DNA from 2 places in the Streptomyces sp. NPDC007905 genome. Region 1 is predicted to be linked to the other one. Evidence: riboswitches for the same ligand, from Rfam matches in the RefSeq annotation. Region 1 holds a riboswitch; the other holds the start of a gene.
What was found. Region 1 has a riboswitch for cyclic di-AMP ahead of ACFZDC_RS10890 (NlpC/P60 family protein). Riboswitches for the same ligand answer to the same signal wherever they lie in the genome.
Positions count from the first base shown of each region.

Region 2: linked by a shared signal. The riboswitch ahead of ACFZDC_RS25820 (transglycosylase SLT domain-containing protein) and the one ahead of ACFZDC_RS10890 (NlpC/P60 family protein) in region 1 are both predicted to bind cyclic di-AMP.

Region 1 covers NZ_JBIBKS010000005.1:81,302-88,683, forward strand. Annotated here, with positions in the region: gene ACFZDC_RS10870 (LuxR C-terminal-related transcriptional regulator) at 1-12, shown strand, start outside; gene ACFZDC_RS10875 (NlpC/P60 family protein) at 55-1,119, opposite strand; gene ACFZDC_RS10880 (hypothetical protein) at 1,546-1,899, shown strand; gene ACFZDC_RS10885 (tellurite resistance/C4-dicarboxylate transporter family protein) at 1,903-2,871, opposite strand; gene ACFZDC_RS10890 (NlpC/P60 family protein) at 2,943-3,878, opposite strand; cyclic di-AMP (ydaO/yuaA leader) riboswitch at 3,886-4,057, opposite strand; gene pcrA (DNA helicase PcrA) at 4,320-6,797, shown strand; gene ACFZDC_RS10900 (peptidoglycan DD-metalloendopeptidase family protein) at 6,844-7,382, opposite strand, start outside.
Region 2 covers NZ_JBIBKS010000015.1:85,402-92,783, reverse strand. Annotated here, with positions in the region: gene ACFZDC_RS25840 (FAD-dependent oxidoreductase) at 1-663, shown strand, start outside; gene ACFZDC_RS25835 (hypothetical protein) at 679-1,260, opposite strand; gene ACFZDC_RS25830 (carboxymuconolactone decarboxylase family protein) at 1,344-1,793, shown strand; gene ACFZDC_RS25825 (Cof-type HAD-IIB family hydrolase) at 1,858-2,670, shown strand; gene ACFZDC_RS25820 (transglycosylase SLT domain-containing protein) at 2,706-3,194, opposite strand; cyclic di-AMP (ydaO/yuaA leader) riboswitch at 3,200-3,414, opposite strand; gene ACFZDC_RS25815 (polyprenyl synthetase family protein) at 3,913-4,923, shown strand; gene ACFZDC_RS25810 (outer membrane lipoprotein carrier protein LolA) at 5,169-6,374, shown strand; gene ACFZDC_RS25805 (ATP-binding cassette domain-containing protein) at 6,408-7,382, shown strand; gene ACFZDC_RS25800 (ABC transporter permease) at 7,369-7,382, shown strand, end outside.

The DNA.
Region 1 (7,382 bases):
CGCCTGGTCTGACCCCTGACCGGCGGCCCTGGTCCGTCGCCTCACCGGCCGGCCTCACACCACCCGCGTGGCCCCGGCGAACGGCATCTGGTCGATCGGGGCCAGCCGGACCGGTGCCGACGGGTTCGGGGCGTGGATCATCTGCCCGTTGCCGACGTAGAGGCCGACGTGGCTGATGCCGGAGTAGAAGAACAGCAGGTCGCCGGGCTGGAGTTCCGAGCGGGAGACACGTCGGCCGGCGTTGATCTGGGCGTAGGTGGTGCGGGGCAGGGAGATGCCGGCGGACCGGTAGGCGGCCTGGACCAGGCCCGAGCAGTCGAAGGCGTTCGGGCCGGTCGCGCCCCACACATAGGGGCTGCCGAGCTTCTGGTAGGCGTAGGCGACGGCCGCCGCCGCGCGGGAGCCGGAGGCGGCGACGGACCCCGCCTGCTCCAGGGCCGCCCGGGGGTCCGAAGCCGACCGCGAGGCGTGCCCCGGCGCGCTGCCGCCCCCGGTGACCTGCGCCCGCTCCGGCGGAGTGAGCCGCGCCAGCAACTCGCGCGCCTGGGCCAGCTTCCCGGTGATGGTCTTATTCTGCCGTTTCAGCTCCGCCTGCCGCGACCGCAGCGACGTCAGCTCGATGCGGGCGGCGCCACGCAACTGCTCGATCTCCCGCAGCTGTTCGCGCACCCGAGCCACCGCCCCGGCCCGCCGTTCGCCGGCCCGCTCCGCGAACGCGGCCCCGTCCAGGTACTGGTCCGGGTCGCTGGAGAGGGCGAGCTGCCAGGCGGGGTCGATGCCGCCCTCGCGGTACTGCGCCGCCGCGAAGGATCCCAGCGCGTCCCGGGCCGAGTTGAGCTTCTGCTGCTTGCGTGCGGTCTCGTCCCGCAGCGAGTTCAGCCTCCGCTGCGCCGCATCCGCCTTCTCCTTCGACCCGTTGTACGTCTCGGTGGCGGCCTCCGCCTCCTGGTACAGCTTGTCCACCTTGGCCTTCACCTGCGCGGGAGTCAGCTGCGGCTCGGCGTTGCCCGTCCCGTCGAAGGCCGTGGCGGTGGCCGCCCCCGCCAGGGCGAGGGTGGCGGCCGTTCGGGCCGTGTTGCCGCTGAGCGAGCGCTGTCGGGGCTTGCGGTGCGCTGCCACCTGGACCGTCACGTCCTTCCGTAGGACTTCCGTGGGACTGCTGCGACCGAGCGTTCGAGGCGTCCGGCGGTGGCCCGCACAGGGGGAGCGGGCCACCGCCGGACCTTTCTCGGCGTGGTGGCCGGCTGCCGCCCCTGGCCCGGGCGGCGGTGGGGAGCCGGTCACCTGGAGGAGGACGCTAAACCCGTCTGTGACAGGTCGGTAACGCGGAGTACGGAACTGGCTTCGGTGGGTCGGATTGTGGCTGTAAGTGACCGAGTTGTCATGCTGGAGTCGTCACCTTCACGCAGCGTGGTGACCGATGCGCGGAACCCGGGACACATGGGAGCCCCACGGTGCTATGGAGCGCATATATGCAAGATCCACCGACGCCTCGGTCCCCCCGGTGGCAGGAGGCACCGAGGCCCCTCATTAGGCTCCGGGCTCATGGACGTACTCATCCATCTCCTCGTCGGCCTGCACATCATCGGCATCGCCGCGCTGCTCGGCGGTTTCCTCACCCAGATGAAGGCGATGGGCCAGGGCACGGCCCGCTTCGTCCCCGGGATGCTGCACGGCGCGTTCACCATGCTGGTCACCGGCGTGGCCCTGGTCGGCCTCAACGAGGCCGACGGCCACCACGTCAACACCCTCAAGATCGGTGTGAAGCTGGCCCTGCTGATCGTGATCCTCGGGCTGGTCTATGTGCAGCGCGACGAGGAGAAGGTGGACAAGCGCGTCTTCGGGCTGGTCGGCCTGCTGACCATGGCGAACATCTTCATCGCCGTGCTGTGGACGTGACCCTCAGCGCCGTCCGCTGATCCCGGAGCGGGCGTCCAGGGCCGCGCCGGCCGCGACCGCGAGCCACGCCGCCACCGTCACCCACGCCAGCACCCGCCCCGGATCTCTCAGCCAGCCGACCTCCAGGGCGGCCGCGACCGACAGCGTGGCCGCCGCCGTCATCCCCATCGGGAACACCGTCGCCCACCGCTGCATGTCGAAGCGCAGCCGGGGCCGGGCAACCTCGGCCACCAGCAGGACGACGTACCAGGCGAGGCTCAGGACGAGCAGCGCGACCGTCACGTTGCGCAGCACACCCCGGTCGTCGTCGTTCCACAGGTACAGCCGCGCACTGTCGGCGGAGAGCAGCTGCGCCCCGGCCAGCGCCGAGATGGCCAGCGCCCCGCCCGCGATCCAGTGGTCCCCGGCCCCCTCGCTCAGCCGGCGCCGATCGAAGTGCGGCAGCGCGAGGCAGTAGAGCGCCAGGCCCAGCCAGAACAGCACCAGCGCGGCATGCGCGAGCCATGCCGCCACCTCGGCCGCGGCCAGCGTGGCCGCCAGCACCGCAAGTCCCTGCGTGGCCACACAGCACAGGAACACCGCTCCCGGCATGCGCCGCTCCCAGCGCCGCACGACAAGGAACAGCAGCACCGGCCAGAGCAGCACCGCCAGCGCCAGCAACGCCTCGGCCAGGGTCTGCCGGCCGAGCGCCGAGAACCGGGTGCCGAGCACCGCCGTGGCGGCGACGGCGGTGAGCCCGCCAGGGCTCTCCGCCTCGGCCAGCCACCGCTGCCGCCGCCACCCCAGCCGTACGGCGAAGTCGGCGGCCAGCGCCACCCAGGCGAGGCAGGCCGGCCACAGGAAGACCAGGGACGCCGTCTCGTCGCCCGCCAGGTGCAGGGCCACCGACACGATGCCGGTCGCCATCACGGCGGAGCCCGCCGCCGGCGGACGCTCCGCCCACCACGCTCGCAGACCTGGGATGCCGGGCATGCGCCCGATGCTAGGGAGCCGCGCGGGACCGGTGAGGAGAACACGCGCGCGGGGGGCCCGAAGAGACGACTTCAGGCGGGCCGGACCACGCTGTGGATGACCGATTCGCCCCCGTGGTGGACGGACTCCTCGCGGATGTACGCGCCGGGCCGCGGGGCGTGGATCATCATCCCGTTGCCCGTGCAGAGGCCCACGTGACTCAGGTCGTCGTGGAAGAAGACCAGGTCACCGGGGTGCGCGTCGGCGAGGGAGACCCTGGTGCCCGTGGAGGCCTGGTCGCGGGCGGTGCGCGGCAGGGTGACGCCGGCGGCCTTCCAGGCGGCCTGGGTGAGACCGGAGCAGTCGTAGGAGCCGGGCCCGCTGGCCCCGCTCACGTACGGCTTGCCGATCTGGGCGCGGGCGAAGGCGATCGCCTTCTCGGCCCTGGTGGCCTGCGCGGCGGAGGACCCGTACGACGGCGCAGCGGTCTCCTCCCGCCTCCCTTGCCCGGGCGCGGCCGGCCGCGCCTCCTCCTGGGCCGTCAGCCGGGACATCAGCTCGCGTGCCGAGGCGAGCTTCCGCTGGACGGCGGCCTTGGCGCTGTTCGGGTCGTACGCCGGCCCGTCGGGCGTCTCGATGACCTTGGAGGTCTCCTGCCGCTTCTTCACGGTCGAGGCCAGCCGGTCCATCACCCGGCTCTGGTGGAAGTAGTCCAGCGGGGGGTGCGCCTGCTCCTGCGGGTCGTCCGCGAACGGGACCTTCGCGAGGAGGGTGTCCAGCCGCCCCCGCTGCCGCCCGGCCCGCTCCGTTGCCTCGTCGGACCGCTCGGTCGGCGACTCCGCCCGGCGGTAGAACTCGTCGACCTTCTTCTCGATCTCCTCCAGGCTCGGCCTGCTGTCGTCGGCGGGGGCGGCCTCGGCCGTCTGGGACAGCACGGCCACGGAAGTGAACGCGGCGGTGGCGAGGGCGGGGGTGCGCAGACCCGGACCGAGGGTTCCGCCGGGGCGCGGCTTGCGGTGCGACGCCAAGGGAGGCGACTCCTTCCAATGTGCCGCCTACCGGGTTAGCTGTCGGGTTCGGGCGAGTGCTTCGGAAGGGTTGCCCTACGGCGTCGTCCCGGGCGGGAGTCGGCCGATTCACCCCAGGATCGGTGGGTCCCCGGCTCCGGCCGCCGTGAAGGGCGCACCGGACTCGGCGGAGGCCGCGCCGCCCGGCGACGTTCGCCGGGAAGGGTGCGTGCGGCCTGACGGCAACCTAGCCAACTCGTGTGACTCCTGTGAAGGTTGGTGTGCCATATGTCCGATACATTTCCGTGACCTGGGGCCTGTTTCATGCGCGCGTGACAAGGCGCTTCCGCTGGGTGAGGGCCTGGACGGCCGCTGCGGCGCGATGATCAACTCACGGGGAAACCGGCCACGTTCCCGGGGTGGCGACCGGTTGTCGGTGCGGCGCCCTAGACTCGGAGAGCGATGAGCAGCCTCTTTGACGACAGCTTCCTGGCGGACCTCCAGGCCCCTCGCGGGCACGAGGAGGAACCGCCGCCACCCGAGGACGGTCACGCTCCGGAGCTGGTTCCGGACGATCTGTTCGGCGGGAAGTTCGACGTGCCGCCGGACCGTGACGCCTACTACCGCGACGGCGCCCCCCGTCCGGCGATCGACGCGGCGGCACTCCTGGAGGGGCTGAACGAGAACCAGCGCGCCGCGGTCGTGCACGCCGGCTCCCCGCTGCTCATCGTCGCCGGCGCCGGCTCGGGAAAGACGCGCGTGCTCACCCACCGCATCGCCCACCTGCTCGCCGAGCGGAACGTGCACCCGGGCCAGATCCTCGCGATCACCTTCACCAACAAGGCCGCGGGCGAGATGAAGGAGCGCGTCGAGCAGCTCGTCGGTCCGCGCGCGAACGCGATGTGGGTCATGACCTTCCACAGCGCGTGCGTACGGATCCTGCGGCGCGAGTCGAAGAAGCTCGGCTTCACCTCGTCCTTCTCGATCTACGACGCCGCCGACAGCAAGCGTCTGATGGCCCTGGTCTGCCGCGACCTGGACCTCGACCCCAAGCGCTTCCCGCCCAAGTCCTTCAGCGCCAAGATCAGCAACCTCAAGAACGAGCTGATCGACGAGGAGGACTTCGCCGCCCAGGCCACCGACGGCTTCGAGAAGACCCTCGCCCAGGCCTACGCGCTCTACCAGTCGCGGCTGCGCGAGGCCAACGCGCTCGACTTCGACGACCTGATCATGACGACGGTCAACCTGCTGCGCGCCTTCCCGGACGTCGCCGAGCACTACCGCCGCCGCTTCCGGCACGTCCTGGTGGACGAGTACCAGGACACCAACCACGCCCAGTACGCGTTGGTGCGCGAGCTCGTCGGGACGTCCGAACACCCCGTCGACGTACCGCCCGGCGAGTACGACCTCCCGCCCGCCGAACTCTGCGTGGTCGGTGACGCGGACCAGTCGATCTACGCCTTCCGGGGCGCGACCATCCGCAACATCCTCCAGTTCGAGGAGGACTACCCGGACGCCACGACGATCCTGCTGGAGCAGAACTACCGCTCCACCCAGACGATCCTCTCCGCAGCCAACGCGGTCATCGAGCGCAACGAGTCCCGCCGCCCGAAGAACCTGTGGACCAACGCCGGCCAGGGCGCGCGGATCACCGGGTACGTGGCGGACACCGAGCACGACGAGGCCCAGTTCGTCGCCGAGGAGATAGACCGCCTGACGGACGCCGGCGAGGCGAAGGCCGGGGACGTCGCCGTCTTCTACCGCACCAACGCCCAGTCCCGTGTCTTCGAAGAGATCTTCATCCGCGTCGGCCTGCCCTACAAGGTCGTCGGCGGCGTCCGCTTCTACGAGCGCAAGGAGGTCCGGGACGTCCTGGCCTACCTGCGCGTCCTCGCCAACCCCGAGGACTCGGTGCCGCTGCGCCGCATCCTCAACGTCCCCAAGCGGGGCATCGGCGAGCGCGCCGAGGCGATGATCGACGCCCTCGCCCAGCGCGAGAAGATCAGCTTCCCGCAGGCCCTGAAGCGTGTGGACGAGGCGTACGGCATGGCCGCGCGCTCCACCAACGCGGTCAAGCGGTTCAACACGCTGATGGAGGACCTGCGCACCATCGTGGAGTCCGGGGCCGGACCGGCGACCGTGCTGGAGGCCATACTCGAACGCACCGGCTACCTGGCGGAGTTGCAGGCCTCCACCGACCCGCAGGACGAGACCCGCATCGAGAACCTCCAGGAACTCGCGGCCGTGGCCCTGGAGTTCGAGCAGGAGCGCGGCGAGGGCGAGGCCGGTACGCTGGCCGACTTCCTGGAGCAGGTGGCCCTGGTCGCCGACTCCGACCAGATCCCGGACGAGGAGGACGGCGACGGAGTCATCACCCTGATGACGCTCCACACCGCCAAGGGCCTGGAGTTCCCGGTCGTCTTCCTGACCGGCATGGAGGACGGCGTCTTCCCGCACATGCGCGCCCTCGGCCAGGCCAAGGAGCTGGAGGAGGAGCGGCGCCTGGCGTACGTCGGCATCACGCGCGCGCGGGAGCGGCTTTACCTCACGCGCTCGGCGATGCGCAGCGCCTGGGGGCAGCCGTCGTACAACCCGCCCTCCCGGTTCCTGGAGGAGATCCCGGCCGCCCATGTGGAGTGGAAGCGGACGGGGGCTGCCGCACCGATGTCCTCCGGACCGGCTTCCGGGATCGCGGCCTCGCTCTCCTCGTCCCGCTCGCGCTCGTCGGCGGCGGGCGCGTCCGGGTTCGCCACGCGGCGAGCCTCCGAGAAGCCGGTGGTGTCGCTGGCCGTCGGCGACCGGGTCACCCACGACCAGTTCGGGCTCGGCACGGTCGTCGCGGTGTCGGGCGTGGAGGACAAGGCCCAGGCGACGATCGACTTCGGGGACGGGAAGCCGAAGCGGCTGCTGCTGCGGTACGCGCCGGTCGAGAAGCTGTAGACGCGGTGAGCCCCGCCGTAGCGGCGGGGCTCGCATCAGCAGATGCTCAAGTCGGATCCAAGCCGTGGCTGCGCAGCCACGGCAGGGGGTCTATGGCCGACCCGCCCGCCGGCCGTACCTCGAAGTGCAGGTGCGGGCCGGTGGAGTTGCCCGAGTTTCCGGAGTAGGCGATCGGCTGGCCGGCCTTGACGGACGTCCCGGAGGGGACGCGGTAGCTGGAGAGATGGCAGTACCAGGTCTGCGTGCCGTCCTTCGCCGTCACGATCATCATGTTGCCGTAGGCGCTGTTCCACTTCGTGGAGACGACACCGTCGGTGGCGGACATCACGGTGGTGCCGTACGAGACCGGGAAGTCGATGCCCGTGTGCACGGACATCCAGTTCACACCCGCCTGGCCGAAGTAGGCGCTGAGCCCCTTCTGCGTGACCGGCAGCACAAACTTGGGACGCAGCCGCTCCTTGAGCGCGGCCTCCGCGGCCGCCTTCTTCTGCTGCAGTTCCTGCTGCGCCTTGAGGTCGATCCGGTCCTGCGTACGGCTGGCCCGGTCGGCGAAGTCGTCGGCGCCGGCGGAGAGCGTCCGGAGCT
Region 2 (7,382 bases), on a different contig from region 1:
AAGGAGCTGATCGTCGTCGGCGCAGGCCAGTCCGCCCTGGAGACGGCCGCCCTCGCGGCCGAGGCCGGCGCCCAGGTGCGCGTGGTCTCGCGCGGCCGCGGCCGGGTCGCCTTCGGCGCACCGCCCTGGCACCAGCCCAGGCTGCGCCCCGAGTCCCCGTTCGGCCGCGCCTGGTCCCTGTGGGCGCTCAGCTACTACCCCCACCCCTACCGCTTCCTGCCGGACCGGACCCGCCACTACCTGGTCCGCCGGGTCCTCGGCCCGCTCGGCGCCTGGTGGCTGCGCGACCGGTTCGAGGGCAAGGTGCAGGTCCAGGAGGTCGAGCGGGTGGTGGCCGCCGAGGCACCGGACGGCAGCCCCGTTCTCACCGTCCGCACCCACGGTGGAGGCACCGAGCGGCTCTCCGCCGACCACGTCATCGCGGCCACCGGCTACCGGGTGGACATCGCGGCGATGGACTTCCTCTGCCACGAACTGCGCACGCGGCTCGCGGTGAGCCGGGGCACGCCCAGGCTCGGCGCCGGATACGTCTCGTCCGTGCCCGGCCTGTACTTCACCGGCCTCCCGGCGGCGTCCTCGTACGGTCCGGTGATGCGCTTCGTCTGCGGCACGGAATTCGCCTCGCCACGGCTGGCCAAGCACCTGGCGGCCGCCCACGGCTGAGAGGCCCGAGGCCCCCTACGCCTCCTCGGCCGCCCGTTGCCCCTTCAGGAACCCCTCGATCAGCTCGGGCGGGTTGGCGGCCGTGGTGGCCTCCACCTCCCAGCCCGGGCAGTACATGTCGAAGATCACGACGGGCAGCGGGCGGCCGAAGACCTTCTCGATCCGGCCGTCCGCGTGCAGCCGGCGGGCCGGCTCGACCCAGGCGTCGGCGAAGTGCGTCCCGAGCACCTCACGTCGGACGTCCCGCTCCCGTCGGGATCCCTCTCCTCGAACCGCCGCCCGAGCCCCTCGACCTCCTTCTACGGGCGCGCCCCGACCGGGTCCTCGGGACCTTCCGAGCATCTCGAAGCCGTCCAGCAGCCGGCCGGCGCAGTACCAGCGGGCCTCGCCGCGGTCCCTGTGAACCTTCTCGCGCTCGTACTGGTTCTCGGTGTTGTAGCCGACGGCCACGTACGGGCGGAGGTCGTCGTCGTCCACCCGCCGGATACGGAAGGAGAGAGTGTAGATCTCCGGCTTCAGCTCCTTGGGGGAGCGCTCGATGACGCCCGTCGCCGCCTTCGGAAGATGGGCCGAAGATTCTCCGTGCCGGTCTGTCACACCATCCGCCCCCGCTCCGTCAGTGCAGTGCGAGCAACCCGACGCGCACCACGGCCACTGGAGGCAGCACCAGGCAGGCGCGGATGACCAACCCGGCGTACGTCCTTCCGGCCGCCCTGAAGGGCATCGGCACGATCTTCCAGGGGATCGGCGGGGGCGGACTGCCGCAGGAGCTGGCCGAGATCGTCGGGCTGCGGGCCAGCCAGATCAACGGGCGCAGCGCCTGTGTGTACGGCCACACGGTGAACCTGCGCAAGGCCGGTGCGAGCGAGGAGCGGATCGCCGGCGTCGTGGCCTGGCGTGAGGCGCCCTGCTTCACTCGGGCCGAGCGTGCGGCGCTGCAGCTGACCGAGCGGGTCACGCGGCTGGCCGACCTCTCCGAGGAGCCGGTGCCGGACGCGCTGTGGGACGAGGTGGCCGGCCACTTCGACGAGAAGCAGCTCTCCGCGCTGATCCTCACCATCTCGCTCACCAACATGTTCAACCGCATCAATGCCACCATCAGGGAGCCCGCGGGCACCACTTGGGGCTGAGCAGCACACAAGTCCGGGAACATCGCGGTGAGTCGGCGGGGCGCGCTGTCCGTATTCTCTGATCATGGCCGCACCCCCCGCACACGCACTGATCGCCACCGACCTGGACGGGACGCTGCTGCGCGGCGACGACACCGTCTCCGACCGGTCGCTCGCCGCGCTCGAGCGGGTGGCGCGGGCCGGCGCCCGGCACCTGGTGGTGACGGGCCGCCCGGCGCCCCGGGTACGGCCGCTCCTGGACGCGCTCGGCTGCACGGGGCTAGCGGTGTGCGGGCAGGGCGCGCAGGTCTACGACGCCGGCGCCGACCGCCTGCTGTGGTCGGTCCGGCTGGACCGGGAACTGGCCGAGACCGCGCTCGGCAAGATCGAGGCCGAGGTGGGCCAGGTCTATGCGGCCGTCGACCAGGACGGCGTGGACGGGCTGACGCTGATCGAACCGGGGTATCTGATGCCGCACCCCACTCTGCCCGCGGTGCGGGTCGGCCGGCGGGACGATCTGTGGTGCGAGCCGATCAGCAAGGTGTTGCTGCGCCACCACACGCTGTCCGACGACGAGTTGGCGGCGATCGCGCGCTCGGCGGTGGGCTCGCTGGCGACGGTCACGATGTCGGGGCCGGGGACGGTGGAACTCCAGCCCTGCGGTGTCACCAAGGCGACGGGGCTGGCGCTGGCCGCCGACCATCTGGGGATCGCCGCCGAACGGGCCCTCGCCTTCGGTGACATGCCCAACGACATCCCCATGTTCGACTGGGCCGGACGCGGTGTCGCCATGGCCAACGCCCACCCCGAACTCAAGGCGGTCGCCGACGAGGTCACACAGTCGAACGAGGACGACGGCATCGCCGTCGTCCTCGAAAGACTGTTCCCGACAGACTGACCGGGATATCAGTAGTGGCCTGCCACCGGTAGCGATCAGTAGGCGCCGAAGACGTTGTCGATCGACCCGTAGCGCGCGGCCGCGTAGTTGCAGGCGGCCGTGATGTTCGCGACCGGGTCGTAGATGTTGTAGGACGTTCCGGCCACGTGGTAGGCCTTGAACGTCGGGTCGATGACCTGGAGCAGGCCCTTGGACGGGATGCCCTTGGCCGCGTTGGAGTCCCAGAGGTTGATGGCCAGCGGGTTGCCCGACGACTCACGGATGACGTTGCGGTAGATGCCGTTGTACGTCCCCGGGATTCCCTTCTGGGCCATGATCGCGAGCGACTCGCGGATCCAGCCGTCGAGGTTGTTCGGGTAGCCGGCAAGGGTGGTGGAGGGCGTGGTGGCCGTGGGGGTGGCGGCGGAGGCGCCGGTCGCGCCGATGAGCGGAAGCGCGAGTACGGCGGCGCCGGTGCCGGCGACGGCGAGCGTGCGGATGAGGCGGTTGGTGCGGACGCGGCGGGGCTGAGCGGCAGCAGGCATGGCGAAATTCCTCTCCGTCGCCTGCGAGGTGAGCTGTCGGGTTCGGGCGGGGAGGTGCCCGGCCGTGCCTCTGGTGGGAGGCACGGCTTCACCCCTAGCCGTACCGGCACGACGTGTGTCGTGCCGGGACAGCGGCTTACCTGGGTCCCCCGCTCCTGCCGTACGAATGAGTTCGTCGATGGGTGGTGTCAGACGCGGCAGGATTCGGCGTTCGCCTGACAGGGCGGGAAGCTATGCGAGAGCACATGTCCGGAACAAGTATGGGATTCACACAAAGACCCCGTTGACCTTGATCTGTGCCATATGGGGTGCTTGATCCTTTGCGGTTGCCAACCCTCAACTGGCTGACGTGGCAAGGGGGAACCGGTGGTGGGGCGATCAGCCGGGTACATGGGTATGCGTGACCCAATTCACGAAATAGCAAAGTGTACCAAACCGGACATGGGGGATTCGGGAGTTTTGTCGGTCGTGGCGCAAAAGGAGTAATCCGCCCACCGTCCAGTTCGCGACAAACCGGACTAGTTCCTGTTAAGTCAATAGATGTCCATCCTTATCGGATCATCAAAAACATACCGGCCGTGATCCGATACCGCCGGGCTGGACCGGTGGGCGCTATCGGTGATCGAAACAGGACCGGATACGCTGACTTGAGTGAGGGCAGCGACCTATCGACAAACCGTGTAATCGCCACCAGACACCAGCAGACAGGAGACCCCTCGTGACCGTCGTCGGGCCGTTCGGGCTGAGCGTGCGGGACCAGGCTCTGGAAGCCGATGTCCAGGCCGGATTGGCGGCTGTCGAGGAAGGCTTGCTCGAAGCCACCAAGAGCGAGGTCCCGTTCATCACGGAGGCCGCGCAACACCTCGTACGAGCCGGTGGGAAGCGGTTCCGGCCGCTGCTCGTGATGCTCGCGGCACAGTTCGGCGACCCGTACGCGCCAGGCGTCGTGCCGTCGGCCGTCGTCGTGGAGCTGACCCACCTCGCCACGCTGTACCACGACGACGTCATGGACGAGGCGTCCGTGCGGCGCGGCGTGGACAGCGCCAACACCCGCTGGGGCAACTCCGTCGCGGTCCTCACCGGCGACTTCCTCTTCGCCCGCGCCTCCCAGATCCTCGCCGACCTCGGCCCCGAGGCGGTCCGGGTGCAGGCCCTCGCGTTCGAGCGGCTGGTCACCGGGCAGATCCTGGAGACGGCGGGCCCCTCGGACGGGCGGGACCCGGTCGAGCACTACCTGGACGTGCTCGGAGGCAAGACGGGCTCCCTGGTGGCCGTGTCGTGCCGGTTCGGCGCGATGATGTCCGGGGCCGACGAGACGGTCGTCGACGTGCTCACCCAGTACGGCGAACGGCTCGGGGTCGCCTTCCAGCTCGCGGACGACGTCCTGGACATCGCCTCCGACTCGCGCGAGTCCGGCAAGACCCCGGGGACCGACCTGCGCGAGGGCATCCCGACGCTGCCCGTCCTGCGGCTGCGCGAGCGGGCCGCCCGGCTGGGGCTGCCCGAGGACGTCGCGCTGTGCGCGCTGCTGGACTCCGACCTCACCGACGACGCCCGGCACGCCGAGGCGCTCGCCGGGCTCCGTGCGCACCCCGCGCTGGAGCAGGCCCGCCGGGACACCGTCCGGTACGCGGAGGAGGCGCGCTCCGCGCTGGCCCCGCTGCCGGAGTGCGACTCCAAGGCGGCGCTGATCGAGCTGTGCGACGCGGTGGTGCACCGGGCCGGCTGAGGCCCCGTACTCGGCGCGAGGGCGGTGTCTCCCGCCCGACCCCTACGGGTCGGGGGAGGTGCCGCCCCTGTGTGTCATACCGCAGGCGTACACGGAGTTGGCTCCGAGGTCTGACGCTTCCTCACGGCCGATTTGGTCAGATGGAAACCACGGAAATCACCACTCCTCACCGATTCGGGTGAGAATGGCGGCTCAGGTGGACCAGTGTGGGGACAGCCGCCGCCGACGACGGAGGTAAGGCACAGATGGCACCGTACGAATCCGACGACGCAACGGGCGCCGTTCAGGACGAGGACCTGCACTCCGGACGCCGCAAGGCCGCCCGGTACGTGGTCCCGGTCGCGGTGGTGGGGGTGGCGGCGGCCACGATCGGGCTGGTCCCGGCGCTCGCCAACTCCGGTGACCCCGACCTGCCGAAGATCACCGCGCAGCAGCTCATCGAGAAGATCGCCAAGTCGGACGTGCAGCAGCTGTCCGGCACGGTGAAGGTCAGCACCGACCTCGGCCTGCCGGACCTCGGCGGCCTGGAGAGCAGCCTGGCGTCCGGGGCGGCCCGCGGCGGCGGCTCCTCCGCCGACCCGACGTCCAAGCTCACCGAGCTGGTGTCCGGCACGCACACCCTGCGCGTGGCGGCCGACGGCCCGGACCGGCAGAAGCTGTCGCTGCTGGAGAGCGGCGCCGAGTACAGCCTCATCCACGACGGCAAGGACGTCTGGGGCTACGAGAGCAAGAGCAACGAGGTCTTCCACGGCACCGCCGCCGACTCCGGCAGGGAGCACCGGGCCGAGCCGCCGGCCACGCCGAAGGACTTCGCCGACGAGGCCCTGAAGTCGGTCGACGACACCACGTCCGTGACCGTCGACGGCACCGCGCAGGTCGCCGGACGCGACGCCTACAAGCTGCTGATCAAGCCCAAGCAGTCCGGTACCACGGTCGGCGCGATCACCATCGCCGTGGACGCGAAGACGGGTCAGCCGCTGAAGTTCACGCTGACCCCGAAGAGCGGCGGTGCCGCCGTGCTCGACGCGGGCTTCACCCAGGTGTCCTTCGCCAAGCCGGCCGCCTCCACCTTCGACTTCACTCCGCCCAAGGGCGCGAAGATCACCGAGGAGAAGCCCGACGGCAAGAAGGGGACCGAAGCGCCGGAGCACGCCCCGAAGCCCGGCGAGGACTTCGCCAAGGGCCTGGGAGGGGCCACGGTGCTCGGCAAGGGCTGGACGTCCGTCGCCACCTTCGACACCGGCACCAAGGGCGGCCTGCCGTCCGGCTCCCGGGGCGGTGACCTCGGCGGCTTCCTCGGCTCGCTCGGCGACCAGGTCTCCGGGAAGTTCGGCAAGGGCACGGTCTTCTCCACCCGCCTGGTCAACGCCCTGATCACCGACGACGGCAAGGTGTACGCCGGAGCGGTCACCAAGGACACGCTGGTGAAGGCGGCGAACGAAGGGAAGTAACCCTTCCCGGGCACGACGAATCGAGGGGAGCCGATGGACGAACCGTCCGCCACGGAGCGGGAGTCGGGGGACGCGCCGGCGCATGTCATCGCCACGCGCGGCCTCACCAAGCGCTACCGCGGCGGACAGCTCGCCGTCGACGGTCTCGACCTGGCCGTCCCGGCGGGCAGCGTCTTCGGCTTCCTCGGCCCCAACGGCTCCGGCAAGACGACCACCATCCGCATGCTGATGGGCCTGATCGAGCCGACCTCGGGCACGGCCCGCGTCCTGGGCCGCCCCATGCCCAGGGCCGGCCGTGCCGTCCTTCCGCACGTCGGCGCGCTGATCGAGGGCCCCGCCCTGTACGGCTTCCTCTCCGGCCGTGACAACCTGCTGCGCTACGACGCCGCCGACCCGACCGCCGACCCCCGCACCCGGCGCGCACGCGTCGCCGCCGCCCTGGACCGGGTGGGCCTGACGGCCGCCGCGGCCAAGAAGGCGAGGGCGTACTCGCTCGGCATGAAGCAGCGCCTGGGGCTGGCCGCCGCCCTGCTCCAGCCGCGCAGGCTGCTCGTCCTGGACGAGCCGACCAACGGCCTCGACCCGCAGGGCATGCGCGAGATCCGTGCCCTGATCCGGGAGTTGGCCTCCGACGGCACGACCGTGTTCCTCTCCTCCCACCTTCTCGACGAGATCGAGCAGGTGTGCACGCACGCGGCGGTGATGGCCCAGGGCCGCCTGATCACGCAGGGCGCGGTGGCCGACCTGGCGGCCGGGGCGCGCGGCCGGCTGGTGGTGACCACCCCCGACCCGGGCGAGGCGGCCCGGGTGCTGAAGGAGCAGGGCATCGGGGACGTCGCCGTGGACGGCGACCGGGTGACCGGCGAACCGCCCGAGCGGGACCTCGCCGAGGTGAACGCCGCCCTGGTCACGGCGGGCGTCCGCGTGCGGGGCTACACACTCGAACGGGCCTCGCTGGAGGACGCGTTCGTGGCACTGACGGGGGAAGGCTTCGATGTCGCGGGCTGA